Regions from separate parts of the Paenibacillus sp. FSL H7-0716 genome, predicted to be linked through region 4. Evidence: riboswitches for the same ligand, from Rfam matches in the RefSeq annotation. Region 4 holds a riboswitch; each other region holds the start of a gene.
What was found. A riboswitch is a leader RNA that binds a small molecule or an ion and turns the genes downstream of it on or off. The one in region 4 is predicted to bind cyclic di-AMP.
Positions count from the first base shown of each region.

Region 1: another riboswitch for cyclic di-AMP. It lies ahead of MHH60_RS28360 (hypothetical protein); the one in region 4 lies ahead of MHH60_RS23745 (C40 family peptidase).
Region 2: another riboswitch for cyclic di-AMP. It lies ahead of MHH60_RS14430 (KamA family radical SAM protein); the one in region 4 lies ahead of MHH60_RS23745 (C40 family peptidase).
Region 3: another riboswitch for cyclic di-AMP. It lies ahead of MHH60_RS27410 (alpha/beta fold hydrolase); the one in region 4 lies ahead of MHH60_RS23745 (C40 family peptidase).

Region 1 covers NZ_JBBODA010000037.1:27,488-35,328, forward strand. The annotation lists gene kdpC (potassium-transporting ATPase subunit KdpC) at 1-386, opposite strand, end outside; gene kdpB (potassium-transporting ATPase subunit KdpB) at 441-2,471, opposite strand; gene kdpA (potassium-transporting ATPase subunit KdpA) at 2,485-4,167, opposite strand; gene MHH60_RS28360 (hypothetical protein) at 4,461-4,862, opposite strand; cyclic di-AMP (ydaO/yuaA leader) riboswitch at 4,972-5,135, opposite strand; cyclic di-AMP (ydaO/yuaA leader) riboswitch at 5,251-5,438, opposite strand; gene MHH60_RS28365 (ATP-binding protein) at 5,715-7,259, shown strand; gene MHH60_RS28370 (response regulator) at 7,256-7,841, shown strand, end outside.
Region 2 covers NZ_JBBODA010000009.1:148,176-156,016, reverse strand. The annotation lists gene MHH60_RS14455 (alpha-L-fucosidase) at 1-51, shown strand, start outside; gene MHH60_RS14450 (mannitol-1-phosphate 5-dehydrogenase) at 145-1,350, opposite strand; gene MHH60_RS14445 (HAD family hydrolase) at 1,393-2,055, opposite strand; gene MHH60_RS14440 (ABC transporter substrate-binding protein) at 2,572-3,597, shown strand; gene MHH60_RS14435 (AraC family transcriptional regulator) at 3,737-5,404, shown strand; cyclic di-AMP (ydaO/yuaA leader) riboswitch at 5,453-5,596, shown strand; gene MHH60_RS14430 (KamA family radical SAM protein) at 5,729-6,904, shown strand; gene MHH60_RS14425 (helix-turn-helix transcriptional regulator) at 7,047-7,841, shown strand, end outside.
Region 3 covers NZ_JBBODA010000033.1:39,783-47,623, reverse strand. The annotation lists gene mnmH (tRNA 2-selenouridine(34) synthase MnmH) at 1-937, opposite strand, end outside; gene selD (selenide, water dikinase SelD) at 996-2,057, opposite strand; gene MHH60_RS27410 (alpha/beta fold hydrolase) at 2,697-3,524, opposite strand; cyclic di-AMP (ydaO/yuaA leader) riboswitch at 3,612-3,798, opposite strand; partial or broken gene MHH60_RS27405 (glyoxalase) at 4,122-4,217, shown strand; gene MHH60_RS27400 (hypothetical protein) at 4,294-4,467, opposite strand; gene MHH60_RS27395 (Nif3-like dinuclear metal center hexameric protein) at 4,552-5,346, opposite strand; gene MHH60_RS27390 (alpha-glucuronidase family glycosyl hydrolase) at 5,371-7,425, opposite strand; gene MHH60_RS27385 (endo-1,4-beta-xylanase) at 7,508-7,841, opposite strand, start outside.
Region 4 covers NZ_JBBODA010000023.1:16,483-24,323, forward strand. The annotation lists gene MHH60_RS23735 (GNAT family N-acetyltransferase) at 1-154, opposite strand, end outside; gene MHH60_RS23740 (C40 family peptidase) at 344-835, opposite strand; cyclic di-AMP (ydaO/yuaA leader) riboswitch at 841-983, opposite strand; gene MHH60_RS23745 (C40 family peptidase) at 1,346-1,774, opposite strand; cyclic di-AMP (ydaO/yuaA leader) riboswitch at 1,832-1,970, opposite strand; gene MHH60_RS23750 (hypothetical protein) at 2,188-3,018, opposite strand; gene MHH60_RS23755 (M1 family metallopeptidase) at 3,030-5,036, opposite strand; gene MHH60_RS23760 (YwhD family protein) at 5,140-5,646, shown strand; gene MHH60_RS23765 (AbrB/MazE/SpoVT family DNA-binding domain-containing protein) at 5,726-6,199, opposite strand; gene MHH60_RS23770 (transglycosylase domain-containing protein) at 6,405-7,841, opposite strand, start outside.

The DNA.
Region 1 (7,841 bases), on a different contig from region 4:
ATAGGCAATCGGCTGACCGGTACATCCGGGTTGTTTTTTTTCCATTCTTCAATAGACTCTTGCGTCCGTTTTACCAGATCCGGGTTGGAAGGTCCATAATTATTGGAACCGGAAGCTTCCGCTTTGTATTCGATGCTCGAAACCCGGCCTTGAAAATATTTCGGATCGGTAAATTGTTGCCCGATCAGTTCGGATCCGACAATTTCTCCACTGCTGTTTTTAATCAAGCTGCCATTGGCATTGCCCGGCATCAACACTTGAGCGATTCCTGTGCATGCTAACGGATAGATAATACCGCATAGCACAACAAACAAAATACTGATCCGCACGATCGAAAACAGATACGATCCGCCCGATTGTCCAGGAAAATGGTCCGTTTTATTCATCCTTTTTCATTCCTCTCTGGTTCTCTTCATCCTATCTTCACGTTCGTCGATTATCTACACCCACAAGTGGACAACCAAGTCAATCAATTTGATTCCGATAAACGGTGCGATCACACCGCCTAAACCGTAAACGAAAAGATTTCGGCTGAGCAACTGCGCGGAGCCCATCGGTTTGTACGCAACCCCCTTCATCGCTAGCGGAATCAACAGCGGAATGATAATCGCGTTAAAAATGAGCGCGGACAATATAGCGGACATCGGTGTGCCCAGTCCCATAATATTCAACACGTTCATTTCCGGAATTGCCAGCATGAACATCGCCGGGATGATCGCAAAATATTTGGCGATATCGTTCGCAATGCTAAATGTGGTTAATGCGCCGCGCGTCATTAATAGTTGCTTGCCAATTGCCACCACTTCGATGATCTTCGAAGGATCGGAGTCGAGATCAACCATATTCGCCGCTTCCTTCGCCGCCGTCGTGCCGCTGTTCATGGCGAGCCCTACATCCGCCTGTGCCAGTGCAGGGGCATCGTTCGTCCCGTCTCCGGTCATGGCCACCAGTTTTCCTTCCGCCTGCTCCCGCTTGATGACGGCAATTTTGTCTTCCGGCTTGCTTTCGGCAATAAAATCATCCACCCCAGCTTCGCGTGCAATCGTCGCAGCCGTCAACGGATTGTCTCCCGTACACATGATCGTTTTGATCCCCATTTTTCGAAGCTGGTCAAAACGCTCCCGCATACCAGGTTTCACCGTATCCTTCAAATAAATCAAACCGAAAATCTGTTTATCAACGGCAACGGCCAGTGGCGTTCCCCCCTCCGAGGCAATCGCGTTTCCCTTCTGATCCAAATCATTAGGAATACTGCCCCCCTGAGCGCTAACCCATTTCTTAATCGCGTCAACCGCACCTTTACGAATTTTGCGCCCGTCTTGTAAATCCATGCCGCTCATGCGGGTTTCTGCTTTAAACTCGATAAATTCAGCTCCGTCCGAAAGCAGCTCGTTAAAGGACAATCCTTCTTTTTTCATCAGTTCTAGCACGGATCTGCCTTCAGGAGTTTCATCTTTCATGGAACCTACTGCCGCCCACTGTGCCACAGTTGAAGTGGACTCATTTCCCACTGCGATAAATTCACTGGCCATCCGATTTCCGAATGTAATCGTACCCGTTTTGTCGAGAATCATCGTATTGATGTCGCCAGCCGCCTCAACCGCTTTCCCTGACATCGCAAGCACATTGAACTGGGTGACCCGGTCCATCCCGGCAATCCCGATGGCAGATAATAAACCGCCTATCGTCGTTGGAATGAGACATACCAATAACGATATCAATACGGGGATCTCCAGTTTAATCTCCAGATAATTGGCCATCGGCGCCAATGTCACCACAACGATCAGAAAGATGAGTGTTAAGCTGATTAATAGCGTGTTCAGTGCAATTTCATTCGGTGTTTTCTGGCGCTTTGCGCCTTCTACCAAAGAGATCATGCGATCGATGAACGATTCGCCAGGGTCACTTGTGATCCGTACGGTAATTCGATCGCTGACCACCCGTGTGCCGCCGGTAACTGAGCTAAAGTCACCACCCGCTTCTTTAATAACGGGGGCCGATTCACCGGTAATGGCAGATTCGTCTACAGAAGCCAGACCTTCGATCACATCACCGTCTCCTGGGATCATTTCCCCTTGTGAGACGACAACCACGTCGCCCTTGCGCAACTCTATAGATGGAACTACTTTTATTCCACTACCGATCACTTTATTGGCTGTCACTTCTTTTTTTGTTTTCTTGAGCGAGTCGGCCTGAGCTTTCCCCCTGCCTTCGGCCAATGCTTCGGCAAAGTTGGCGAATAATACAGTAACGAGGAGGATCAGAAATACAGTTACATTGAACCCTGTACGCCCTTCGATACCGAAATAACCCGGAAACAGCGTCATCAACAAAACGACGAATGTTCCCACTTCTACGACGAACATCACCGGATTTTTCATCATCGCGACCGGATTCAATTTCATGAAGCTATCTACAATTGCTTTTTTAAGCATACCCGCTGATAACAAGCTTTTTCGTTTCGTATTCATTTCCTCACCTCTTCTATTTAAGGAGTGTCAAGTGTTCCGCGATGGGGCCAAGCACAAGGGCTGGTAAAAAGGTCAACGCCCCAATAATCAAAACGGTTCCTACCAGTATCCCAACAAACAGTTTATTGTCCGTACGCAGCGTACCTATTGTTTCCGGCACCCATTGCTTTGCGGCCAAAGAACCGGCAACGCCAAGCAGCGCAACAATGGAAATATACCGTCCGAACAGCATGACCAAACCTGTAGAGACATTCCAGAACGTTGTATTATCAGCCAATCCTTCAAATCCGGAACCATTGTTCGCGGCCGAAGAGGTATATTCGTACAGTACCTGTGAAATCCCGTGGAAGCCCGGATTGCTAATCGCACCTTTGCCCAAATCGGTGAGAAATGCGATGGCTGTTGGAGCAAGAATAATGAGCGGATGGGCTAAAATAGCAATGGCGATAAGCTTCATCTCGCGGGCTTCAATTTTCCGTCCCATGAACTCCGGCGTACGTCCAACCATTAGTCCGCAAAGAAATACCCCCAAAATGGCGTACATCAGCATATTGACCAGCCCGACGCCGTCGCCACCGAACACGCAGTTCAACATCATTTGTGACAGCGGCACCAGACCGCCTAAAGGCGTTAATGTATCGTGCATGTTGTTAACAGTTCCCGTTGTTGCAGCGGTGGTTACCGTTGTGAACAAAGCAGATTGCGCAATTCCGAACCGAACTTCCTTCCCTTCCATACTGCCCTGCGAAGCATCCATCCCCAGCGCATTTAACGCTGGATTTCCTCTCAATTCCGAGGTATAGACAACCGACAGGAAGGCTACGAACAAAATTAGCATAGCGCTAAAAATAACCCAGCCCTGTTTTCTATTTTTGGCGAACCTGCCGAATGTGTAAGTAAGCGCGGCGGGTATGCACCACATGGATAGCATCTCAATCACATTGGTTAACGGATTCGGATTTTCAAACGGGTGTGAGGAGTTTACACCGAAGAATCCTCCCCCGTTCGTTCCCAAATGCTTAATGGATACGAGTGAAGCGACAGGACCAGTCGCGATTTGTTGCGACGCTCCTTCAAGCGTCGTAGCTTGAATGGTTGGATCCAATGTCTGCGGCACTTTCAAACCGACCAACACGAGTGTAACGATAATGGCTAACGGAATAAGCAAGCGGGTGTGCGCCTTGACAAAATCGCTAAAAAAGTTGCCAAGCGTCTTGCCTTTACTCGTTATGCCGCGAATGAATGCGATCGCGACGACGATTCCGGTTGCAGCTGAAGTAAACATCATCATCATAATGACGGCCATTTGCGAGAAATATGACAATCCTGTTTCACCGCTATAATGTTGCAAATTCGTATTCGTCATAAAGCTGATGACGGTATTAAAGGAAAGTGTGGATTCCATCTTGTCGATTCCATTTGGGTTGATCGGCAAGATGTTTTGAATCCGTAAAATGAGATAACTGACAGCCACCAGTACAACGTTGGTCAAAATTAAACTCAGCGTGTACCGTTTCCAGTTCATTTCCGAACGGTTTTTTAGACCGGTCAGCCAATAAATGATCTTCTCCACTGGCCCGAATATATTATCCGTCCGATTGGCCTGATTGGAAAAAATATGAAAGATATAGGTTCCCAAAGGCTTGACGGTCAAAAGCAAAATCAGAATGACCGCCACAAATTGCAAAATGGCCATTGTATTTCCTCCTAAAGGCTTTCCATTGGAAAGCCAGCATCGTAAGCTTCATTTTGTACACTCATGTAACGATTTAGAATTTATCCGTATTCACAAGCGCATAGACTAAATACAGAAAAATGAAAACAGTAAACACGATTACCATGATCATTGGCGTTCTCCCCCTGATTCACCCACAACTCGTCCGCACCAAGCCAGAAAACCGCAAAATAATAAATAGGTCCCTGCCAGCGCCAAAACCATAAACAGATCCATCATTTCCATTCACTCCTCCTCGTAACCTTCTGCCCAAGCTAATCAAGCAAAAATGAAACATCATCACTATTGGAGTGGATCACATAATTGGCCCCTAGCCCTTTATAGATGAGCCTGGAATTACTGCTCTCTGTGATGACGTAAATCGGCTTTCCCGTCCAAGAACGACAGATCTGAATGTATTTGCAACAAAGAGGCAAACTACGCTCGAACAAAAAAACTTTACCGATTGATAGTTCAGGAATGATCCATCTCTCACGCTCTGTAGTATCCACCGTAATGAGATTCTTTACTCCTAAATGTTCCAATCGTGACTTTTCCGTTTCATTATTTGTAATCGCGGCAAAAGGCACTCCTTTAAATTTTAAAGTTTTGATAAATTGCACTCCGGCTTTATTGGGCGCGGATACGACAATAAATTCATTATCATGGGATACCATGACCGATCTCCTCCATCTTTGTTCAGGCAACAAAAAAGAAGCTTTCGGAAGAGGAACTCTTCGTCAGCTTCTTAGGCACAGTAAAGCACCGTGTCTAATTACGACAATTGTTGCCTCTCTTAAGACGCTTGCGAGGTTAGCTGTCGGATTCGGGCGCAAGAGTCGCCCTACACCGGATTTACCAGCGATTCACCCCATGAAGCCGACAAGCCTGGCTTCTACTGGTTCCCCCGCTCCTTCGTCCTGAAACGAAGAATTCAGCGATTTAAACGATGATCATTTTTTTCCGAAATGAGCAAACGAAAACCCACAGAGGCATAAGCCCTGTGGTCGAAACTTACGATCACAAGCTTCATCATCCTCTCTCTCCATAAGCAACACTTTTGACAAAGAGCTGCTTCCACGCTTACGAGGTTAGCTGACGGATTCGGACGGTGAGAGTCGCCCTACCCTCGCTTATGCTCCGCATAAGCAGATGGATTCACCCCATCCGGATTGGCTGCTTGCTCTCACACAAGTTCCGTCCCGTAGTTGGTTCCCCCGTTTGCCTGAATGGCAATTAAGCGAATGCTAATTCTTAATTGAAAAGCGATTCAAATCATGGATCGTATGTTACTCCGAGACCAAAATACTGTAAAGTGCAGCACATTGCATAACTGATTAGATTGTGTCATCTATGCTTGTAATGGCTTCATTTTTGTTCGAGATCTTCATTTTCCTCGAATATGCTCATCTTTTTAAGACTTTTCATATTTTTTTACGGAATTTTTACGCCTAAAGCCGGTTTATTTTACTCCTTTTTTACAGTAACCTAATGGGAGGAACTTCAGAAAAAGCAGGGTGTGATTCGTTATGTCGAAATGGAAAGCAATATGGATTTCGTTGCGAGCGTACCTATTCACAACGGTACTAATCGTTCTCATGACCTTCGTACTAAAACCGTTTGGTCTTGCTTTCGATTTGGTCAATATCGCCATTATTTATTTGCTTCCGGTTCTTTTCAATGCCGTCTACGGGGGTTTGCGCCCTGCTCTCTACTCAGCGATCCTGGGAGTGTTGGCCTTTGACTTTTTCTTCGTGCCTCCCGTTGCAAGTTTTGCCGTGTCAGACTTGCGCTATCTGGTTTCATTTGGCGTTTATTTGGCGGTTGCGACATTAACGGCAAGCTTGGCGGCTAGGCTGAAACGGCAGGTCCATTATTCCAAGCAAAAAGAGGCACATACCGCTGCGCTGTACGCGCTTAGCAAGCAGATGAGCGCGATCGCGGATATCGATTCCATGCTTGACCATTTTTCTCTACAAGTTTCACAAACCCTGGAGACAGAAATCGCGATCTATTTGACCAATAACCGGAACAACCTGGTTCTTGCCCATCGGACCGCCGAGCATCCCGACGATAGCCAAAAGAATGCGGAGCTCTCTGTCGCGCAGCGAATGTTTGAACACGGCGAGACGGCCGACTTGAACGAATCACCGGGTAACTTTATTCCGCTTCGGGCTGAGAAACGCATCTATGGTGTCATGGTATTCTATCCAAAACAAACACTAAATGGGATCTCAACCGAGCAAATGCAGCTCCTCGAAGCGCTCGCAGGCTTGGCGGCGAGCGCAATAGCTCGCGTCAAGCTGGCGGAGGAAGCCAAGATTGCTCATCTTACAGCAGAGTCGGAACGGCTTCGTACCGCGATTCTGAATTCGGTTTCCCATGAGCTGCGCACCCCACTAGCAGCCATCATCGGCTCGGCAACCGGTCTGATCGAGGGCGAGCATCTATTCTCTTCGGAGGATCGCATGGAGCTTCTTTTCACGATCCGGGACGGTGCTCTTCGCATGAATCGACTGGTGATAAATTTGCTCAGCATGGTTCAACTTGAAAGCGGGATGCTGCGCCTTAGGAAAAACTGGTGCGATGTGGAGGACTTAATCGGCGTTACGTTGACTCAAGTCAAGGACTTTCAACAACATCGCAAGCTCCGCGCCGAGCTGCCGGATGACGACCCCATTATAGTGCTGGGCGATGAAGTGTTGCTGGAGCAAATGTTGGTCAATGTGGTCAGCAACGCGATCAAATACAGTCCGGATTACAGTGAAATCGTCCTGTCTGTACAAACCGAGGAAGATGACGTTGTCATCTCAGTCTCCGATAAAGGGATTGGACTGGAAGAGGACGAACATGATCGGATATTCGAAAAGTTTTACCGTTCAGCCGCGGCGAAGCAAATAACCGGTACGGGTTTAGGACTTGCCATATGCAAAGGAATCGTCGAGCTTCATGGGGGAACGATTTCGGCGAAGCCGAACGAGCAGCGAGGGACCATTATAACGATCATGCTTCCCTTTAACAAGCAAGACGACAAGTATGCAACATTTTTAAGAAAGGGGCATCTAGAATCATGACCACTAAAGAAAATGGGGCTCGCATTTTAATCGTCGATGATGAACCCCAAATTCGCAAGCTTCTAAAGGTAACCCTGCAAGCCCATCAATATGCCATCTATGAAGCCTCGACCGGAGAGGAAGGTCTGCATCAGGCTTCCTTGATATTGCCGGACTTGATTGTTCTTGATCTCGGATTGCCTGACATGTCCGGTATGGATATTCTTGGCCGCATCCGGGAATGGTCGAATGCGCCGGTCATTGTCCTAACGGTAAAAGATCGGGAGGAAGACAAGATCGCCGCATTAGACAGCGGCGCCGATGATTATGTGACCAAGCCGTTCGGAATGGGAGAACTGGTCGCCCGAATACGTGTTGCGCTGCGGCACATGGCCAAATCGGCGAACGAACCCCACTTCCAGTTCGGCGAGCTCACCATCGACCTGGCACATCGGAACGTGGAATTGAAGGGAGAACGAATCAAGCTGACCCCAACGGAATACGATCTGTTGAAAATTCTCGCCTCCAACGCCGGGAAGGTCGTCACGCAGCGTCAGTTGCTACAACAAGTGTGGGGCAGCCAACACAATCAGTCAGACAGCC
Region 2 (7,841 bases), on a different contig from region 4:
ACCTCGGTTCGCAGTGAGACTCCGGTTGTTCTGCGGATTGAATTAGATTAGAGACTCTTACAGAACTTCATAACCTATAAAAAGAGTGTTCTTGCCCATCCAGCAGAGAACACTCTTTTATAGTTTTATAACCATCAATTTATATTAAAAGTAGGGTACCCTGACGTTTACTGTCTTCATTCTAGTCCTATGAGGATATCTCGCGCGTAATTTGTTGGACTCCAAAATAATGCGACCATGAAGCGGATGCTCCGCGGGAATTTTTAGTTGTGCAGCAATGACTTCACTTAGCCCGTGGTTTCGGATTTCGGCTTGAAGCTGTAAGGCTTCTGGATCTTTTTCATGATCAAAATAAAGTGCAGAAGCAATAGCTGAGACTAAATGTGAGGTCTCAAAACCAAGTTCATGAGCAAGCATGGCCGGTTTTACGAGTCGATCATTAGGTGAAAGCTTGCGAAGCGGGGAGCGGGCTACACGTGTAATTTTATCGTTAAAGTTGGGGTTAGTGAATCGTTCCATCATCTTTTCTATATACCGGTCATGTTCTATGGGCTTAAAGCCATATAAATGCACCAATAATGTCCCTGTTTCCATAAGCACCCCGTGAACACGAGCCCTGATTTCGGGATCAGACATCGCTTCTTGAATGCTAGTATAACCGTCCAGATATCCAAAATAGGCTGCACTGCAATGACCTGTATTCACAGTATATAGCTTCCGTTCGAGGTATGGCGCTAGCGAATCCACATAATGGACGCCTTTAATTTCATTGTAATTACCAATCATTCCACTGCGGGGAATAACCCACTCACTGAAGGGTTCAACGAGGATTTCAAGTGAATCTGTATTTTTCTGCATAGGTACAATCCGGTCCACCATCGCATTGGGAAAAGCGACATTGCGGTCAGCAAGCTCCTTGAAGGATTGCTTCATATGCCGATAAACTGATTTTTTCAACTTCTGACTGCTTCCAATCCCATTCTCACAGGCAATGATATGAAGTGGGGTGAGATTTCTGCTATTTTCAAGCCTTCGTTCGATGCCCTGCGCAATGGTCTCAGCAATATCTTTTAAAGCGGATATTCCGACTGCAGTTGTCACAATTTCAGCTTCTGCTATAGCTCTAGTAACGTCCTCTGTATCATTCAGATTGATTGCAGTAACATTATCAACGATAAAGCTGTCCCGGTTCTTGTTAGCTAGGGTGACAGGATATTGCCCACTTTTTTGCAATTGGGCAATTTTACTCTTATTTCTTCCGACGAAACAAACGTTGTAACCGGAGTCCGACAACATAGGCCCAATAAAACCTCTGCCAATATTGCCCGCTCCAAAGTGTACGGCTCTCAATTTGGTATCCCCCTTTAATTTGAACTCAGTTTCTCGGTTTCTCTATACGAAGCAACGTTGAGTAACTACATGATCAAATTCAAGAAGACTTAAATTATCTATTTTATGGTGCTGCTTATCGAATTCAAGGAAATTAGTAATTTCGTTAGGCGTCACAATGCAACGGATGCCAGCTGCTGCCGCTGCCTTAGATCCATTCGGTGAATCCTCGATAGCAACCGCCTCATCAGCTGTGATTCCAAGACAAGCTAACGTTTGGTTATATAGCTCGGGATCTGGTTTCACTTTTGCCACATGGTCAGCAGTCCGAACACATTCGAAATACTCGCGAATACCCAATTGATTCAGATATTTTTCCACCCATTCCAGTGAAGAACTTGAGGCCAGCCCTATACACAGTCCAGCTGCCTTGGCAGAATCAAGATAATGCTGAATACCTGGTCGTATTGTTTCAAGCTCCATCAGTTTGCTGTGTCTCTGTTTAACAGCCTTGCTGAACTCTTCTTTGTCAATTGCGAGCTTAAGGTCAGTCATCAAATATTCATAAGGATTAAAACTGTTCAAGCTCGTGCCGATGCAGGTGGAATATTGTTCAAGCGTCAGGTCCACTCCATATTCTGCATAAGCCTCGTTAAATGCGGTGTACCAAGCAGTCTCCGTGTCGATAATCGTTCCGTCAAAATCAAAAATAATTCCTTTGATCACAATCAACCATCTCCCTCGTATTATGTTTGGTTAGAATATCTTACGCAAAACCTTCTGCATATTCTACAAAAAGCTATTTCGGCTTGCGTTTGACTATAAAAACCATAACAAAGCCCTTCTACTGGCGTCAAGCACGGTAGATAACATGCCACGCAATGATAACGATTACAATCAAGGCGGATAACCCTGGATTTTTGGATACCTGAATATCTTAAAACATAACAGTAATCAGATTCAAAAAAACACCACAATCCTATGTGCTTCAAGGGATTCCATCTACCAAGTTTGTTATGAAGACAAGCTTCCTCTCTTTCTCTCCATTGCCGTTATTTAGAGTATTTTTCCAAGCAGCTAAAAATAATTTCAAACACATCCTTTTTACTTGATTGTACAAATCAAATTACGGGGTTATTTTTTGTCCATTGAGTAAAAAGAGGCTTTAATTTATGATAGTTTTTAATCGAGAATGATTATCATTATTGGTGGTCGTTACATATAATAGGGAGGCAATAAGATATGAACAAGGTACGACAGTCCTTCGCTGTGGTATGTGTACTATTTTTGATGAGTACATTGTTACTAGCGTGCGGAAACTCAAAGGAACAATCCTCTGCCAATAGTACGGCAAACGCAACCGGGAACTCTTCCGCTGCAACCGCAGTACCTTCAGCAGAACCCTCAGATAGCAGTACAGATGAAGCAGCAGCGACTACCCGCTCCTATACAGATTACATAGGGCATACTGTAGAGATTCCGGTGAATCCGCAGCGAATTATCTATTCTGGAGAAACTTATGGCGATTTGCTCGCACTTGGTGTGCAGGCGGTAGGTTATCCTCTTTCTATGGGTGAAGGCCAGGTTTTTGAAGATCAATTACAAGGTGTGGAGGATGTAGGCTTCCCTATCAATCTGGAAAAAACATTGGAGCTTCAGCCTGACCTGATCATCTATGCGGGCACAGATGAAGCTGATTTCGAGCAGCTCTCCAAAATTGCACCAACGATAATATTTAATACCTTTGCCCCACTCCAGGAACGTATGCTGGACATTGGTGGAATTGTTGGTAAAACGACTGAAGCAGAAGCATGGCTTGCGCAGTATAAAACCGCTGAAGAGAACATGTGGAAGCAATTGAAATCCGCAGGCATGAAAGAAGGCGAAACCGCTGCGGTCTTCACTTATTATCCAGGAGACAGACTGTTTATAATGGCAGCAACCGGACTTTCACAGGTACTCTATGGGGAGAATGGCTTCAAGGCAACCCCAGCTATTCAAAAGATACTTGATGAAGGTAAAGGGTTCCAGGAAGTATCCATGGAAGTCCTGAAAGAATATGCCGGAGACCGGATATTCATCTTGACTCCAGTGGCAGAAGAAGCAAAACAATCCACAGAGAATCTATTAAAGAGCCCTATCTGGAAGAGCCTTCCTGCCGTCAAGAACGGATATGTCTATACACAAGACATCATGAAGACTTCAAGTGATGCGACAACAAGAGAATGGCTGCTTGGCGAAATTCCACAGCTATTGAATATGAAATAACCTTCCGAGATGAAGTGTTTAACACAAGGCTGATAAAAAACTGCAAGAAGCATGTCAACAGCTGTTGATATGCTTCTTTTTTTTATATACAATGAATTCATTGATAATCATTCTCACCAAATGAACGGAGGCTGAACCCATGCTGCATACATCATCGTCCTGCCCCCCACTCCACTCTCTGTTATTTCAGCTAAACGAGGCCGAACTGATGATTCAAGCTGCCGATTCAAGCTCAATAACGCGTACACCCCAGGACTATACCCTTCTCATATTTACTGGAGGGAACGGACAATTGAACCTCGATGATCAAAGCGTGATACTAAGTACGGATAAATGTTATCTACTATCTCCTGGAATCTCCTATAGTACGAACAACCAGGAGCTGACGTTGTATTATTACCTCATCACCTTTACAGCAATTTATACAACCAAGCATCCTAAACGATATTCTGGAGAACTGCTTTCCGGCAGACGGGAGTTAATTGTGCACCCGTTCACCAAGGTAATCCGACTAGTCGAAGAGCTGCTCATGAACAGGAATAATACCGATGATGTACAACAATTCAAGCGACAATTAAAATTCCAAGAATTGCTGCTGCTACTTTTTGAGCATAATTACCCTTCCAAACATCTGCCAAGTCCTACGGAATCCGTAGAAAAGACCATAACATTCATTCAGGAGCATTATACAGAGAGTATCACCGTGAAGCAGTTGGCTGAACGGGCGGGGATATCCATCTGGCAGTATACACCGATCTTTCAACAGCTTACAGGTAAAAAGCCGCTTGAATACCTGACGGATCTGCGAATTAATCATTCCAAACGATTCCTGCAGGAATCGTCTGAACCACTGCGGGAAATCGCCAGACTGGTCGGCTTCTCGGATGAATACTATTTCAGCCGCCGCTTTCGGCAAAAAACCGGAGTTACACCCGGACAATATGCACATCAGCAAGGTCGTAAGCTTACCGTCAAGGATTGGACGGGTCATGAGGTGGAGATTCCAGAGCGAGCGAAACGTATTGTCTATCATGGCGAAACACTTGGCGACCTTCTCGCGTTAGGTGTAAAGCCTATCGGTGGAGATGAAGCGTTCGCCCGGAACAGCGTCTATAAACATCGGCTTAAGAAGCTCGCCAACGTCGGGTTTCCACTGGACCCGCAGTTGACCGCTTCCCTAAACCCAGATTTGATCATTTTGGCAAATAGTGATGAAAGAGCCTACAGAGCAGTTTCTGGTATCGCTCCGACACTCACCTTTGATTCATTTGCGCCTCTCGACAACCGAATGCGGACATTAGGCAGTTGGCTAGGTAAACAGCGCGAAGCGGAAGCATGGCTGGAGTCATTCACAATCAAAAACGCAGCCATGTGGCAGCAGCTTTACTCGACAACTCTCCAAGTTGGAGAAACCGCCTCTGCTTTGGTCTATGATCATGGAGATCATCTATATGCTATGGGAATGTCCGGATTCTCCACTGCGCTTTATGCCCCATGTGGTTTACAACCGACCGAAGAGATTCAGGCCATATTGGACGAAGAGTTAGGGTTCGCCGAAGTGGATCCAACACGACTGCCTGCCTACGCCGGAGATCATATCTTCATGTTCATTCCGGAACGCAAAGACTCGCGAGCTGCAATGGAACGACTACTAGACAGTTCACTTTGGAACAGTCTCCCGGCAGTACGCCAGGGACATGTTTATCTGCTCGACGGAAGCAAATGGAACTCCAGTGATGCGTTAACCCGGGAGAAGCTGCTAACGCTGCTGCCTAAACTACTCGGCGGAAGTAGCGCTAGCAATTGAAGGTGAATCTAGGATTCTCTTTTGACTTTTCAAAACTTCATAGGGTATACTTTATCTACGCTTAATTTCCAACTTTTACAGTTGAAAAGCGGGGGAACCAGTTAATTGGGGCGAATCATTGAGCATTAGAATGTAGGGTACCATCTTACCCGAGTCCGTCAGCTAACCTCGTCAGCAGTGGATGGGTCTGCTTTTCATGTTATTTACATAACCAGAGACCCTTGCTAAGGGTCTCTTTTTGTGCTTTTTTTGGACCCTGCTGGCAGTAGATTGGCCTTTGACACTAAGGCTCCCTCATTTCTCACACTACGAGACAAAGGAGAGATGTACGTGCAAAAGGTAAAGTACTTCACGGATATTAACAAAATAGCTATGTTGTCTGAGCTGGAAAAAGAGAATCTGAAAGAAATTACAGAAAAATTTGTTTTTCGTGTAAATGACTACTATCTGTCTTTGATTAACTGGGATGATCCAGAAGATCCCATCCGTAAGCTGGTTATTCCTAACGAAGGTGAACTGCTGGAGTATGGGCGCTGGGACGCCTCCGATGAGGACACGAATTATGTGGTACCTGGTTGTCAGCACAAGTATAGAACCACTGCACTGCTAATTGTATCCGAGGTCTGCGGGGCTTATTGCCGCTACTGTTTCCGTAAGCGTCTGTTTCGAAATGACGTGAAAGAGGCGATGGCTGATGTCTCTCCGGGCTTGGAGTATATCGCAAAGAATCCGGAGATTAACAACGTACTTCTTACGGGCGGGGACAGTTTAATTCTCTCCACACCGAAGCTAAGATCCATTATTGAAAATCTAAGAAGCATTGAGCATGTTAAAATCATTAGACTAGGTTCGAAGATACCCGTATTTAATCCGATGCGGATCTCTGAAGACGAAGAGCTGCTGGAGCTGATTCGTACTTACTCTACCGAAGACAAACGAATCTATGTTATGGCGCACATCAATCATCCTCGTGAAATCACACTTGAAGCCAAAAAAGCATTTAAAGCTCTCCACAACGCAGGGGCAATTGTCGTAAATCAGACTCCCATCCTCAAAGGCATCAACGATGATCCCGTTATTTTAGGGGAACTATTGGACCGGCTTTCATGGGCTGGCGTTACACCCTACTACTTTTTTGTGAACCGGCCCGTTGCCGGAAACCGGGATTTCGTATTACCGCTCGAGCAAGTCTATCAAATTGTAGAAGAAGCCAAAGCCAGAACCTCAGGACTTGGCAAAAGAGTACGCTTATCCATGAGCCACACCTCAGGAAAAATAGAAATTCTCGCCATTGATAACGGGAAAGCCTATCTCAAATACCATCAATCCAGAGATCAGGAATACGGAAAATTTATGATTCTAGATTGTCCAAAGGACGCCGAATGGTTCGATGACCTGCCTGGGAATGAGCAATATTGGACCCCACCTGTGAAAAAAAACGATGCTATTATTTCTGTTAATGATTTATCTGGCGAGTCTGCGCATTTAATCTGTAAATAGATTAATCAGCTCTGTCAGACTCTGTCATAGGATATTTCTTCATCACCAACAACAAAACTCCTCCCTCCCAAAATTAGCCCGAAAAAATCTATGATATAATCATGCTGTAACACGAAATGGACTAATGGGTGGGAATACACATATGAAATTGGAACGATTGATTTCTATGATCTACAAGCTATTGAACCACGAAGTTTTATCTGCCTCCAAGCTGGCTGAAGAGTTTCAGGTTTCCCAGCGAACAATCTATAGGGATATCGATGTAATTTGTGCCGCTGGCATCCCGGTCGTATCATATCACGGAACTAAAGGTGGATATGGCATCATGGACGGATATAAAATGGATAAAAGCCTGCTCCGTTCGTATGATGTCACTTCTCTGATTACTGTACTTAACAGTCTCTCTTCCGTGTTTGAAGATGAGCATGCGCAAGGAACCATTGAACGGCTGCAAACGATTGGAACGGAGCCACAGACCTCTAGTCTCGCGGTGGATCTTGAAACGCGGCGTACGGATCCTGACGCACTTCCTCTTTTACGTGCGGCTATAGCAGAACGAATTGTCGTCCGTTTTGATTACATCAGTGTAAAAAATGAACGTACAACCCGTGAAATGGAACCCGTAAAGCTTCATTTTAAATATAGCAACTGGTACATCTATGGTTATTGCCGCGCACGGCAGGACTATCGGGAGTTTCGTCTTTCCCGGATGCTGAATTTGTACCTGACGAAGGATACCTTTAAATCACAACATGAGGTACCTAAAGAGGCTGGCTGTTCAAACAGGGCAGATCAGGTGGAGGAAATAGTAATCCGGGTGGGCCCTGAGGCTTTGGCAGAAGCTTTGGATCAGTTTCATCAAGTCGACAAGGAATTTCATTCCGATAAAAGCATGACGATGCGAATTCCTGTGTATAAGCCATTAGAAGCACGTTGG
Region 3 (7,841 bases), on a different contig from region 4:
ACGTATAATCGTATCTAGGATCGTAGTAATACTCTAACAGCAGCGCCACAGCTTCACCGAACAAATCCGCCTGCAAGCATCGTTCGATTTCTGCTGCAACAGGGATATGAATTCGGGATTTGATACTCCGAAATGCAGAAATACACTGCTCCTTGTACTCTTCTGGCCGGTAATCCTCAAGGATTTGCTGCACTCTGGCTTGCAAAGGCATCTCAATCCAGATCTGTGTTCCGATCTCTTTTTGCTCGGTCATAAACGGGGGCATCACTATCTTACCAATCTTTTTGCTCTCCGCTTCAAATAGTACATAAGGAGAATCCCCGATCTTAATTAACTCCTCCAAAAGAAGACTATCGAACGTTTTTTGATTGTTTGCACGAAGGCCGATCTCACCAAAAATAGAACCACGATGACCTGCCATCCCTTCCAAATCCAGTACGGGGTAGCCATGCACTTTCAGGCGGTGTAGCAGGTTGGTTTTGCCTGTACCCGTATTTCCGTGTATCACATAAGACTTCGCCTTGAATTCATAGGACTCCAATTCGTCGAGCACCCATTTACGATAAGCCTTATAGCCGCCTATCAGCCGGTAAGCATGAATATCCATTAAAGAGAGTACGGTCGCAGTTGTACGGCTGCGCATACCTCCCCTCCAGCAGAATACAGCTTTGTCTCCTTGAATCGCGGCAAATTCTTTTACAAAATAAGGAAGTTTTGCCGCAGCAATCTCCAAACCGCGTTCTTTCGCGGCCTGCACACTTGTCTGTTTATACAACGTCCCTACTTCAGCCCGTTCCTGATCATCAAAAAAGGGAATATTCAAACTATCCGGCAGCGTTGCATCTTTATATTCAGAAGGAGATCTAACATCAATAATGGTGATCTGCTTCTTGTTTTTTAACACTCTAAGTTCTTCCAGTGTAATGTCCTGAAACAATATGCTCTCTCCTCTGGTGGCTAACCTTCATAATTTGCTCTAAGCCGGTATACAATGATTATTTCGCAGCAGCTATAACCGTAATCTGACCCGGATGCTCTTCTGTTACCTCTCCGATCAATGCCGCTTCTACCCCTGCATCTACTAACGTTTTTAGCAAATCTTCGCTTTGTTCAGGGGTCACAGAGATCAGCAATCCGCCAGAAGTCACAGCGTCACATAGAATATAGCGGCTTAGTTGGTCCATCTCTTCCGGATAAAGAATACTGCCTTCCAAATGGGCAAAGTTATTCTTAGTGCCTCCTGGAACAAATCCCTGCTCCGCAAGCTCTCTTACTCTTGGCAGCATCGGTACATCGCCTTGACGAATAATCAGTCCGCGGTTACTTCCTTTTGCCATTTCCGAGGCATGTCCCAGTAGCCCAAATCCGGTAACATCTGTACAAGCATGTACATCATAAGGCTCCATGATTTCAGCCGCTTTTTTATTCAAAGTAGACATTACTGTCGTGAGGCGTGTGGTTTCTTCAGGAGATAGCTGATCCTTTTTAATGGAAGTTGTTAAGATCCCCACTCCGATAGGCTTCGTTAAAATCAGCTTGTCTCCCACCTTGGCGCCCGCATTCGTTCTTACTTTGTCAGGATGCACAAGGCCCGTAACGGCCAATCCGAATTTGGGCTCTTTATCGTCGATGGAATGTCCGCCCACAAGAGTAGCTCCTGCTTCCTGTACTTTATCCGCCGCGCCGCGCAAAATATCACCAAGAACGCTTTTATCTAAAACAGAAATAGGAAAAGCCACAATATTAAGCACCGTAAGCGGCTTTCCACCCATCGCATAAATATCACTTAATGCATTGGCTGCTGCAATTTGACCAAATGAATAGGGATCATCCACGATCGGCGTGAAAAAATCAACAGTTTGCACTAACGCTAATTCATCACTTAAACGATACACCCCTGCATCATCACTAGTATCAAGACCTACAAGTAGATCCGGGTTAGGAACAGTTGGTGGCAGACTACGAATAACCTGCATGAGATCGGCGGGACCGATTTTGCAGCCGCAGCCCCCTTTTGAAGATAATGAAGTCAGTTTTATGGTTTCAGCTTGAGACATCATGACTCAGCTCCTTTGGTATGAATTATCTTAATCTTACACGAGTAGATCGCATTGCACAAAATGCAAGAGTAGCAGATGCGTTGCTTATTACACCTCTCTCTATACACTTACCTTCACTACTTAGGGTCTACTGTTCTTCCCACGTCGGGTGAGCTATATTTGGTGCTGTGGTAGGGTAGGTACATTAAGTGGCGTTCTAGCTACAATATGCTTGTAAATGTTCAACATCCACCGGTTGGTAAAATACTAAAGGCTGGCTCATTCGTAGATTTCACTACTGATGAGCCAGCCTTTAGTTAGATATCCATTATATTAGGGAAATCCTCCCTAATATTCATCGATAATCGCTTTAAAATGAGGTTTTTAGGGAATTTCTCCCTAAAAATTCATGCAAATACCCATTTATGGCTAAAAGCATCCTATTATTAGGGAAGTTTTCCCTAATTCACGTTCTAGGAGCCATAATCTCCTTCATTTTAGGGAGGATTTCCCTAATCTACGTTCTAGGAGCCATGCTGTCGATCATTTTAGGGAGGATTTCCCTAAAGTTCTTCCCAGAAGGACGTCCCACAGCCAGCTCATCTCCTGGCTATGGGACGCCTATTTTCTCACTTAAACGCTTCGCTTGTAAAGGGATCAACTAATCTGCTGACTGCCCTGCTGCTTCTCCAAGAAACGCTGAAGAATCGCATTGAATTGCTCCGGCTGGCACAGATTACTTGGATCTAATGCGTTCGGAATAATCGCCAACTGCGCATGTGGCAGCTGAGACACCATTTCCTTCATACAATTCACTCCAAATTCATTAAAGTCCCCTACAATACATAAAGCGGGACGTTTAAAAGCCTTTAAACACCTGGTGTAATCAACATGGCTCGTGGCCAGCCTTTGCCGGTATAGCTCCCGGGGACGTTTGTCCAGCAGCCCTCTTCTAATCTCATTGTAGGCCAGACTCCAGCGCTCTCGGTACATCATCCGAATCGAAGGCAACACCAGCTCGCTTGGGAGATAATACATTAGTAAACTGCAATATGCTGCCATAGTTTGTATTTTCCCTACTATTGTTGATCCGTGAGTCCTACAAAAGCTATCCGCGACCACAATGGCTTTTACACGCTCAGGATATTGTTTGGCAATATGCTGAACGACTAAGCCACCATAAGCGATTCCTACAAAAACTGCTTCACGGATACCTAGGTCATTCAACAGCATAATCAGATCCAGACATTGCGTCTCAATAATCTCATGTGGGGCCTCCAGCAGTTTACCAGACTTGCCATTCCCCCGTAAATCGCACAAAATCACTTTATATTTATCGGAAAAATACTCCAGCTGTGGTTTGAACATACTGTGTGTTAATCCATGTCCATGGATAAACACAACCGGAGTGCCAGTTCCATTGATTTCATAATAGAGCGAAGTTCCGTTCAGTTTAGCGATAGGCAAAGGTAACACCTCTTTCATAATAAATTCTACGACTATATCTGCTTAAAAACGCAGCAAAAAACCACAGAGGGATTCTCTGTGGCTATTCATCACTAAACACGCCATTCATCCTCTCTCCATACGCTTACGAGGTTAGCTGTCGGATTCGGGCAGTGAGAGTTGCCCTACCTGTAGGGATGCATATTATGCACCCGGAACAGGATTCACCCCATAACCAGTGCCGACTCTCACATCGGCTGCCAGTTGTTGGTTCCCCCGCTTTCCAGAAACGGAAATTAAGCGGATTGCTTATGTAATTGTAAATTTAAGATAATTGTCAGTTCTGAGATGAATCATACTCTTGTAAGGTTTGCTTGTAAAGGAGGGCTCTGGTCAAAATAATGTTGAAAGCAATGCTTTTCATTTCATATTAAGCATACTCTTCATTTTCTCTTTCTTTTGCTCTTGTTTACTCGTTTTCTTTAGAAAAACAGCTCTGAAGCAAGCGAAAATAGGAGTAATTCACCAGTACTTTCCTATTTAATAAGAAACGACAATCTCCAATAAAAATGAATACTAAAATCGTCCTTTCAATGGAGGCATGAAAGGAGGGTCAAACGAATCATCACCAATATTGGGCCAGTTTCTAAACCTTGGGGTGTTCGTCGTTTCTATGTCCGCGATCCGTTTGGCAAGCTTGTTAATATTATTTCACATGAACAGCACGAATGATTTCATAAAAAAGAAAAAAGCTAAGCAGAATCAGAGATATTCCCTGTCCACTTAGCTCCCTTTTACAATACTATGGCTACAAAAGATCGGCGTTTTTCAATGCATGCTCCCAGCTTGGAAAAAAGAACAGCGCACTTCTCATAAGCTCTGGGTCGCTTTGCTTTACTTGTTTTTTACTGATCGAGCTTCCGTCGCTTTGCAGCTTTTTGATCCGACTTAATACTTCATCAGCCTCCAAAGGAATTTCCATTGAAACACTCCTTTCTCAGTGACCTGTTTCCCTTCATTTTCTCCATAATATGTTTATTTATTCCGTACTCTTAATTTCCCCAGATTAAACCATCTGATAGATGGGTTGTTCAGCAATGAACCGGGTAGGAAGCATGGGATATTTGTCTGCTAAGATTTCAGCTAAATATTTCATTCCCGGCGCTTCACTCTCCGCATGACCTAACATGATGAGTGCTTTAGATCTGCCTTGGTGCCCTGCATCCCGCACATATTCCGGAGTCTCCCACTCTGGTCCTTCTCCAGCGATAATTAAATCAAGATTGTGATCATTAAAAAGCGGAATAGCCATCGTCCCGCCTCCTCTGTAACCTACTAATATCCCTACGCGTTTGCAGGACAGAGACAGGTCACCAGCAGCGCGTACATAAGAGATGCCTAGCTTACTTTTAATATACTGAGCAGCTTCCATTACAGTCATAGCAGGAATAGTGAGAATCGTAGCAGCCGCTTGCTGCTCTTCCACATAGTCTGACCAATCCAGCTCTCGCAGCAAACCAATCATAATCCCATCCGGCTCTTGCCGATGCCAATAATCATGATAACGAAAAATAGCTATTGGGGAATGTCCGATCAGACTTTTTTTCGCATGATAAACCGGATCACCTTCCAACCACTCGCTCGCCGCATGATGGCTATAAAATACACCTTCATGCGTGATCAGCAAATTGGCTCCTAACGCTATTGCTTGCTCCACAATATTTTGCGTGGCAGAAAAGGCCGTAATAATCCCTGTGACTTCAGTTTCCGGTTCCCCTGGGTTCAGAATATCCACAGTGCCTTCTACCTGCTCCACAGTTCCCATTAAATCTTCCAAAATCGCTCTAATCGTGAGGTTCACTATCATCATCCCTCGAATCGAAATCTAATAAATCTTTCTGCCTTTAAAATCCTCAATTCCGCTCTTGCGGTAAAAATACGTATTGATCCGATCTCTCCATTCCTGCGCATGCTCTGCTTGCTCTTCAAGACGGTGCTTCACTTGTATATACAATCCACTATCCATGCTGCCTTCAAGTGATTCCCATGTCGCTAGAAGCTGTGCAGCCTGCTCAGCCCCCTCGAAATGAGTATCGTAGATATGCTGAATAATAGTTTGACCCGATTGCAGAACATGCGTGTATGGAACATGATGAAAGAACAGCAACAGCTCTTCTGGACAAGACGCTAGATTCTCATAATTTGATGCATTAAGACCCATATACTGTCCGCTATAACCCGTTCCCGATTTGACCGAACGATCTACACCAATGCCCTTATGATCCGCATAATGGTACGTTCCCCACTTGGCGTATTCATATCCATCCACATTTGGTCCATAATGATGATCCGGATTAACCATCCAGCCCACACCTAATGGAGCTGTGTAAGATTCGTAAATCCTCCATGAGTCCATTAACATCCCGCGAATAGCAGCCACCAGACCTTTATCAGTGCCAAAGGTAAGGCGAATCCATTCCTCAGCTATTTCTTTTGCCGTCAGCTCCGGATTCCAAATTAATCTCCCATATCCATACAGATTAGCTTGAGCTAACCCGTGCCCCGTCCAGTTCATGTCATCCCCGACATTAGTTACAGCAGCCACACCATTATACTTATTTCCCCACACCGATCCGTCCACAATATGTTTCACAAGCGTAGTTTGCCCTTTGGCATAAGTATTGAAATCAAGGACTTCTTTCCACTGTGGAACCAGATAACAGAGATGCCGCTGCTGCCCCGTATATTCTTGAGCAATCTGAAACTCCATCAGATGATTGGTATGTTCCAGTGCGCCAAACAGCGGAGATACCGGTTCTCTAACTTGAAAATCCATCGGTCCATTCTTGATTTGCAGCACTACATTATCATTAAACCGGCCATCCAATGGTTTGAAATGATCATACGCTGCTCTGGCCCGATCTGTCTTACGGTCACGCCAATCCTGCTTGCAGTTATATACGAAACAACGCCAAATCACGATTCCGCCAAACGGCTCCAGTGCTTCTCCCAGCATATTAGCGCCATCGGCATGGTCACGCCCGTAAGTGAATGGCCCTGGTCGATTTTCTGAATCCGCTTTGACTACAAACCCGCCAAAATCAGGTATCGCTCGATAAACCTCACCAGCCTTATCTTTCCACCATTGCCGCACCGCTGGGTCCAGTGGATCAGCTGTCTCCAATGCTCCGATCTGTATCGGGCTGGCGAAGTTAGCACTGAGGAATAGCTTAATTCCGTATACGCGGAATATACCTGCAATTAACGCGATATCAGGCAAATATTGCTCCGTTATAAATAGAGATTCAAGCTCATGAACATTCACATTGTTAATCGAAATCGCGTTGATTCCCACAGAGGACATCAATCTGGCATAATCACGCAGCCGCTTTGTATCGTTAAGAAATTGATTGGACTCGTAAAAAAAGGACCGTCCAGCATAGCCACGTTCAATACTGCCATCAAAATTATCCCAGTGATTAATCATTCGCAGGCCGTTCACAGGACTCATAGACAAATTCAGAGCGTCTATCTCGCTTTCTGTTCCTATCAGCCGTAACAGATGGAATACGCCATACAATATTCCAACAGGCGTTGAAGCACCGATAGCGACACATTGCTCAGTAGCGTTTGTACGTATAAGGAAACCTTCAGCACCCAGTGAATCGGTTCGCTCTCCTCCGAATACTCTACCAATTAACGGATTCCCCCCTTGGAAGGTTCCTATAACGATACACGGTCCTTCTGGTTGCGCTGTGAGCAGTGGTGCCTTGCCCAGCATAGAGGTCATCCCCTGTATGAATTCCGCGGCTGCGGCCTGAATCGTCTCATTGTCCTCCGTTACAACCAGCTCACCACACCAATTTATATATTGATTGTATAGAGATCCAGATTTCAGCTGGCCATAGTTGAGCCAAGCCTCATAAGCGGTATTGGTCATGTTTATTCCTCCCGTATAAATAACCCGCCCTGGATTGAAAAGGACGGGTTCATAATTCGCAAGCTTGAGCAGGTTACCCGCTCTATGATTTGGTGACAGCGTTAAGCAATTGGTGATAAGCTGGCTTAGGATTATGCTGCTCATCGAATAGAAACGGCCAATTTTTCCGGCCCCGAACAGGGAAGCCGTCCAGCCATGTATAGTCATCCGCTGCTCCCCAGAAAGTGACTGAGCTAATCACGTCGCGGTATTCTTTCAACAGAGCAAACATCGCTTCATACCGCTCTGCCTGCAGCTCGAGCAGTTCGGCAGGTGCAACCTTTAAATCGATTCGTTTGTCATCGAAACGGAACATGGACACATCCAGCTCTGTCAATTGGAGCTGAAGCCCTAAAGATGCATACTTATCAATAGCA
Region 4 (7,841 bases):
GCGGATCACCAAACTCGATGCCAAGAGCCTGCATCTGCTCCCACGGCATCCAGCCATAAATATTATATGGAGGCGTATAGCTCCACTTACAAATAGCTTCTCCGTGAATTGCCTCCATAGGAACTACATGAAAAGTTACCGAGGGATTTATCATAAAGTCATCGATCTCCTTTCACGAGGACATTGCTATATTACTAATTATATACAAAATGGGGGAGGTTCGACTCAGAAACTTTATATGAGAGAAATGTTTTACAAATTATGAGAGGGGTAAATAAGTAATAAGACAAAAAAACAAGCTCTCCTCCAAGAGTTACCTTGGAAAAGAGCCTATGTACGTTACTTATTGCACATCATCATTGTCTTCCGATTCAGCAGCAACCGATTGGTAAGCGTCTGTGCTCATAATGCGCTTGGCACCAACGTAGCGTTTCACGTAGTAGCTATCACTCAGAGAGCTAATCGTAACACCGCGTGAGGTAGAAGCGTGTGCGAACTTACCTTCACCGACATAAATGCCGACATGGGAGACACCTTTGCCACTTGTATTGAAGAATACAAGATCTCCGGCTCTTATATCATCACGGGAGATTGCTGTGCCCATTTGATATTGGGAACCTGATTGGTGTGGAAGGTTAATGCCAATCTTATCAAACACATACATTGTAAATCCGGAGCAATCAAATCCGTTAGTGGATATACCGCCGGATACGTATTTAGTACCGATGGCCTTGTCAATCACTTTATCCATTTTGGAATCTGCGAAAGCGCTTCCTGCTCCGATGGTGAGGATGATGGAAAAGCTTAGTACTGCTGCTGCTAACTTCTTCTTCAAAAGTGTATACCCCTTCCAAATGCCTACGAGGTTAGCTTAAGGGTTCGGTTGAAGGTCCCCTATGACCCCTCTATATAATGGAGGTCAATTCACCCAAAGTTGGTTCCCCCGTTTTCCTAATAGTTAGGAAACTCGGCTCATACTGTTGATTAGGATTAGCTTGTAATCAATACATGACAAAACCTTTGTAAATAACAACTTAATGATTACAAAAATGTTACTAAAATCTCACTGCGCTAATTGTAACAAACAGAAAGCCGCTTGGCAATCGTTTTTAACATATTAATGCAGAAAAATTGGCATTTTTACGGTAGAAAGGCATATGTAAGCGTTAATAATGACCTAATTTTTAATATAATTGCAATTTTTATCAAATAAACGTGTTTCAATTGGGCTCTAATAGTGTAAAAATATATTATGGAAAAAAGAAAAACCCGAATTTGATTACGGGCATAATCAGATTCAGGTTCATATAGTTGTAATTATGAGGTTATAGTTGTGAGGAAGGTTTCAATCGAAGGCTACAGCTTGATAAGCTGAAGTACTCATTACTCTTTTAGCGCCAACATAACGATTGGCCCAGTAGGCCTGACTGAGTGAAGTGATGGTCACTCCACGCGAAGAGGACGATTGTGCGAATTTTCCGTTTCCAACATAAATGCCGACATGGGATACTCCATTGCCAAGTGTGTTAAAGAACACTAGATCACCAGAACGCAGATTGCTTTTGGATACAGCAGTTCCAACGCTATATTGAGCTTTTGATGTACGAGGTAAAGTAAGACCCACATTCTTGAATACATACTTTGTAAATCCAGAGCAATCAAATCCGGCAGTGCTTGTACCTCCGGTTTTATAGGCAACTCCAATAGTCTTTGAGATTACAGAGTCCATTTTAGAGTCGGCAAAGGCGCTTCCTCCACCAATAGATAACGCCATTACAAGTCCTAGCGCCGCAGCGACGCATTTTTTTCTTAAATTATGTCTTTTCAAAAGATGTACTCCTTCCAAGGCCTGCGAGGTTAGCTTAAGGGTTCGGTAGAAGATTCCCTATGATCCCTGTAAAGCGAGATCAATTCACCCAAAATATGGTTCCCCCACTTCCCGGTGCAAAGGAATTAGGCGTGTTAAGCACCAGAGAATGACGTTTCGACAGTTACACTTACGATAAATACATTTAGTTATGTAGGAATCGTTTCAATTGATTACAAAATTGTTACTAATAGCACAGGACTTATTGTAACAGAGCTTTTACGATTTTGCAAATACTCTTAAGTTATCCGTATTGAGAAAAAGTCCCAGCTCCTAAATACAGGAATTGGGACCTTTTTATTATGTCAAATAAGGTTGATTTATTGTGGAAATGCTTTGCTACGCCATAGATGATATTGTGCAGAGATTCCCCACATTTTTAAGAGCGTAGAAGGTAGTGGTGAGATTTGCCGTATTATAAGTGCCGGTAGGCCGGGACAGAACAGACCCGTCAGTCCGCACACTAGCAGTAAGAGCAAGCCTCCCGCACCAAGTACAATGGAAACACCTATAGCAGGAATCAGTGACCGCAAGCAGATGAACAGTGAGGAGAACATTCCTGTACCGCCGGTGTAACCAAACTGCATATATAGAAGAAACAGGCGCACGATAAAAATATATATAAGCCATGCCAATACGTATGGTACTAAATGAAGTAACAAAGCGTAGTTAAACAAAGAGGATAAGAACAGCCCGTACATTTTTGGAGCAAGCCAGTAAAGCGGCAGCAGGGTCAGCACCCATTCGATTAGGCTAAAGACTAAGACAGGTAGTCCATAGATCTTCATGCCAGGGAAAAAGAACAGTCCACGCTCGCCCTTTCGCTCCTGGTGGAGCTCATGCAGCAATCCTGCCCTTATGAAAGGGGAAAGCAGAAGTCGCAAGACAACAAGCGCCAGAAGCATCCATAACCAAGTGCGTATCGCAGGGTCCGTATTCAAGCTGAACTGTCCCTCGATATAATATAACAGTCTGCCCATACCGCTGCCTCCGGCGTCTTTATCCGGATAGCGCAGTAGAATTGGAATAATAGCAGATCGGATGAAACCATACATAAAGTAGCCCCAGAGCAGTCGGTAGATGAAGAGCAGAATTAAAATATAAAATTGCTCCTTCATGCTTTGCCAGCCGCGGGTTATCGATGTTCTCACAATCATTCACCTCACCAGACAAGAGTTCCGAGCACGGTTTCAAGTAGTTTAGTTACACTTAATGTCCAGCGAGAGAGCGTCTTGGGCTCTATTTCCGCCAGCCTAAAGTTGTTTAGATGTTTGCTCTCCAATAAGATGGAATGTTCAGGGTCAATCTCAGCAGAGAGAAGAGGCTTATCGCTTAACAATTGAAACGTAGTCTCTGCTCCTTCACCGTTCCAGACCCGCTGCACCGAAGAGCTGTCGGCGAATGTGAATTTCACGGGAACATCAACGTAATGGCTCCCTTTGTTTGAAATCTTCACTAATGATTCGTAGCTTGGGGCATCGCCGCTGTTATTTTTTTTAAAAGTAATCGTATCTACTGAGAAGTCAGGCGCTCCATCACCATAAATGTAATCATCGAAATAGGCCTGCCATGGTTTTTTGGTTACCTTCTCAACGACTTTCTGAAAATCTGACGTAGCAGGATGCTCGAAACGGAACTTACGAGCGTAGGAGGACATGATGTTGTTCATTGCTTTGGTACCTACCTGGTGTTCGATATCTTTAAGTACAAGCTTGCCGCGGATATAAACATTTCGGCTATAGGAATCCGCCCCTGCATATTTCCACGTTTCCAGATTTAACGGCTCAGGTATAGTTACCAGGCTGGCCTGTAAAGGCAAATTAGACTTGATACCGTATTCTTGCTCCATAAGTCTGTCTTCGGCATAGGAAGTGAAGCTTTCATCCAGCCAGGCCTCCTCGAATTCATTACTGGCTACCATACCGTAGAAGTATTGATGGCCGATTTCATGAATGACGGTTCTTTCAAGTGAGGTATCTGGAGAAGAATCCGCGGCCCCAAAGGCTGTAATAAGGGTAGGGTATTCCATTCCTCCAGCACCGTTGCCCTCCTTAGGTGGGACGACAATAGACAGCGTAGAGTAGGGATAAGGACCATACCATTTGCTGAAGTAGGTCAGGGCAGCCTTGGCAGCCTGAAGGTAACGCTCTTTTAAATCTTTGTGTAGTGGGTCGAGATACACCTTAATTCGTACTCCAGGCACCTCCGGCGTAGAGAAGGCTTCCTCAGCTACTGTAAAATCAGGGGATGCGGCCCAAGCGAAATCGTGGACATCATCGGCGTAGAACTGATATATTTTCTGATCTTGTTTGAGCTTGGCATTTTTTACAGGAAATCCGGTCGCAGCCACCGTATAGTTGGAAGGGACGGCAATCGTTACATTAAAGATGCCAAAATCACTGTAAAACTCAGAGGTTCCGTGATACTGATGCAGGTCCCAGCCTTCTTCTTTAACTCCGCGTGTGCCCCTCGGCTCGTATACACTAAGCTTAGGGAACCATTGCCCAGCCATAACGAAGTTACCTGAAGCACCCATGCGTGCAAAGATTTTGGGCAGCTGGACTTCATACTGAAGCTTAAGTGTTACACTTTCCCCACCATTAACAGGCTGAGGAAGATGTACCTTTAGGAGCGTCTTATCGTTGATATTGCCGTCATCAGGTTGGACATATTGCACTCTTTGCATTAGCGAAGTTCCTTCTGTCGTGCGCAGATCGGTCAGCGTCATATTTCCGAAGCCGTTCTCAGGCATGCTGTCGCCTCTGAGCGTCCCCCCGGATTCCTTCATAAAGGTGGTATCTGATGAGGCAAATGCATTTGGATACATGTGAAAATATAAATCACTTACTGGCTTTACTCCGGGGTGTGTCCAGGTTACTGTCTCAGAAGCTTTTAAGGTTTCTGTGTCAGGAACAAGCTGGACATCAATGTGATACTCGACTACCCGCTGGCTTAAAGCCTCCTCTGCCGGGACGGGCGCGCTCTCAGGCAATACCTGCTGTGGTACGGCTGCAGGCGCTGTGCCGCTGGAGGACTTGGCCTCTTTTGAAGCGAAGCTAGTAACAGAAGCCGTAGAGCTATCCCCTGAAAAGGCCCATATTCCTCCTCCCAGCAGCGCGAGGATGGCCAGGGTCGCAAAGATGATGTACTTTAATGACAGTGACTTCATAGTGTGATTCCTCCCGTGACAAGCATCTACGGGATGTATATGTTTGCAATCGCCGCATTATTAGCTAAAATTAAATTATTCGTAAGAGGAAGGGTGTGCACTCGTGGACAACATACAACCGGAGGGCAAGAAACAGATTGCCTTAAATATTGTGAACGCTAAAAGTAAACATAAAGGCTTTGGAGCAGGCTCTATAGATCTCAACAACGTTTCACCTGTCATTATTGATGGTGATGTGGCGGTTATTGATATCGGTGCCATGCATGCCAAGAGTAAGGTGGAAAAAGGAATTAAATTTTCCATGAATCGTGAAGACGTACCGAATGGAAGACTGGTTTGGGTGGTATGGGTAGCGGTAGACCGTACATTGGAAGCTCAATTTTATGGTGGAATCACAGCCTGTGAAATGTGGATTGATACAGAAGCGCGCCGCGGATGGAAAATTCTTGCCGAGCATGTCAATAAGCTGGATGCAGCTCTCAAACGCAAGATCGATGTGGCAGGGCTTGGAGCCGTTGAGAAATCGGCCCTCAAATCCCTTTTGATCTCTCATAATGAAACATGGTGGAATGCATCCTCAGATGAGCTTAAAGCTGCACTGACTGAATAGTATAGGAGCCTCCAGAAGGGTTATCCGATATAGAAAAAGCTTCGACCTCCGGAAATAGGAGCGTCGAAGCTTTTTTAATTTATGATTTGCTTGTGCTGCTAAGCTTGCGTTTGAGCTGACTCACTCTGGCTTGGCTAATCCCGAGGATTTCCGCAAGTTCTTTTTGGTTGGCATAGGGATGATCTTCAATAGCTTGTTCCAGACGTTGGCACATTTCCTCTGTCTTCGACTTTCGGATGCTGGTGTTGTGCTCTGGTGCCTCAACAACAAAATCCTCACGTGACTCTGGCAATTGAGACATGCGTTCAGGATCGACAATTTCTTTTAGACAGCTGCTACAAATAAACTGCTCTTTATAGTAGGTGACATGGTCGTGGCTTCTGCAAAATGTACACTCTGTCGAGGTGTACTTCCTAAGGACGATGATTTTTTCGTCTAAAACAAAAAATTCGATAGGATCACCAATGTCGATATTACGCGTCATACGGATTTCTGCGGGAACCACAATTCTCCCAAGACTGTCTAAACTCCGGATCATGCCTGTATCCTTCATCCCATGTCCCTCATTTACATCATTATATTTTGGTTTCTAATAACTATTATAGCAGTAATTGTGAGTTAAGAAAATGGGGTAAGCATAATAAATAAAACGGTTACATCCCTTATGCTATAAGTGATATTTGAATTTAAAAATCCTGTTGTTACTACAATATATAACTTATAAAAAAAGAAAAACCCCTTCAATATAAATGAAGAGGCTAATTCAACCACCAGCGTTTAATGTTCTTCCATAGGGAACGATTCTCTTCAGCAGGATCTACCTTGCTTTGTGTGTCATCGACAGCAGGAGCGGCGCCAGTTCCATGCAATTCGCAGTATTCGGTGGGCTCAGTTCCACTAATAAAGGTTTCCAGTTCTTTGTCGGGACATGCTGCTGTAGCAAGTTTACCGGATTGCGGATTGACGTATACGCTGACCACTCCATCTGGAATGGGGAAAATTTTTGGAGGGACATTTTCCAGCGCTTTTTCAGTAAATTGGGCGAAAATGGGAGCTGCACGCCGTCCGTCGGTAGTTGCGATGTCGCGCCCCTTGTCGTATCCAACCCAGACTGCCGTTGATAGCTCCGGGGTGAAACCTACCATCCAGCCATCTGTATCCGTAGTACCGGTCTTGCCGGCTACCGGACGTTTGATTATGGAAGCCACCCGATTGCCCGTCCCCCCAGTCTCGAATACCCCCTCCATTAAACGAGTCAGTACATAGGCAGCTGCAGGTTCTACGACGGTTACTCCTTTGGGTTGAGGTGCTTCATACAGGACCATGCCATTTGAATCGGTTATTTTTAGAATGGCTGTGGTCGGCATTTTCTGACCGCTGTTTCCAATTACAGCGAAAGCCGCAGCCATTTCAAGCGGACTGATCGGTGAAGTGCCCAGTGCCAGTGAAGGTACGCTTTGAAGTGGACTGTCAATGCCCATCTTCGCAGCCACTTCGCTTACTTTATCCGCGCCGATCTTCATAATTGTATTAACAGCATAGATATTGTCGGATGCTGCGATAGCTTGCCGCATATTAATTTCACCCAGATACTTATCCCCAAAGTTTCGGGGCTGATACGTTTTGCGGTTGTTATCATAATGAAACATCGTTGGCTGACTATTGAAGACCGAAAGTCCTGTCATCTCTTTGGATGAGAGTGCGGCCAAGTACATAATCGGTTTAAAGGAAGAACCCGGCTGGCGTGTGGTGGCCAAAGCATGATTATACTGGTTGGTACGATAATTTTTTCCGCCGACCATTGCTTTGATGTAACCGGTGCGAGGATCGATGGATACAAGCGCAGTCTCCAGATCACTAGTTTGATCCATCTCTTTGTCAACGGCATTTTCTGCGGCATGCTGCATGTCAGGGTCTAGGGTGGTATAGACATTTAGTCCGCCTTGCTCCAGCTCATCATTACTGATGTGGAGCGATTCTATAGCCAAATTGCGGATATAATCCCGGAAATAAGGCGCAGCTACAAGCGTATCCTTTTGTCCTTGCGGCTTGAAGCTTAAATTCTCTTGGACGGCTTGTCCGGCTTCTTCCTGAGTGATATTACCTAAATCCGCCATGACGGTCAGGATGATTCTCTGGCGCTTTTTAGCATTGTCCATGTGGTTGTATGGTGAATAATAGGTAGGTCCCTTTGG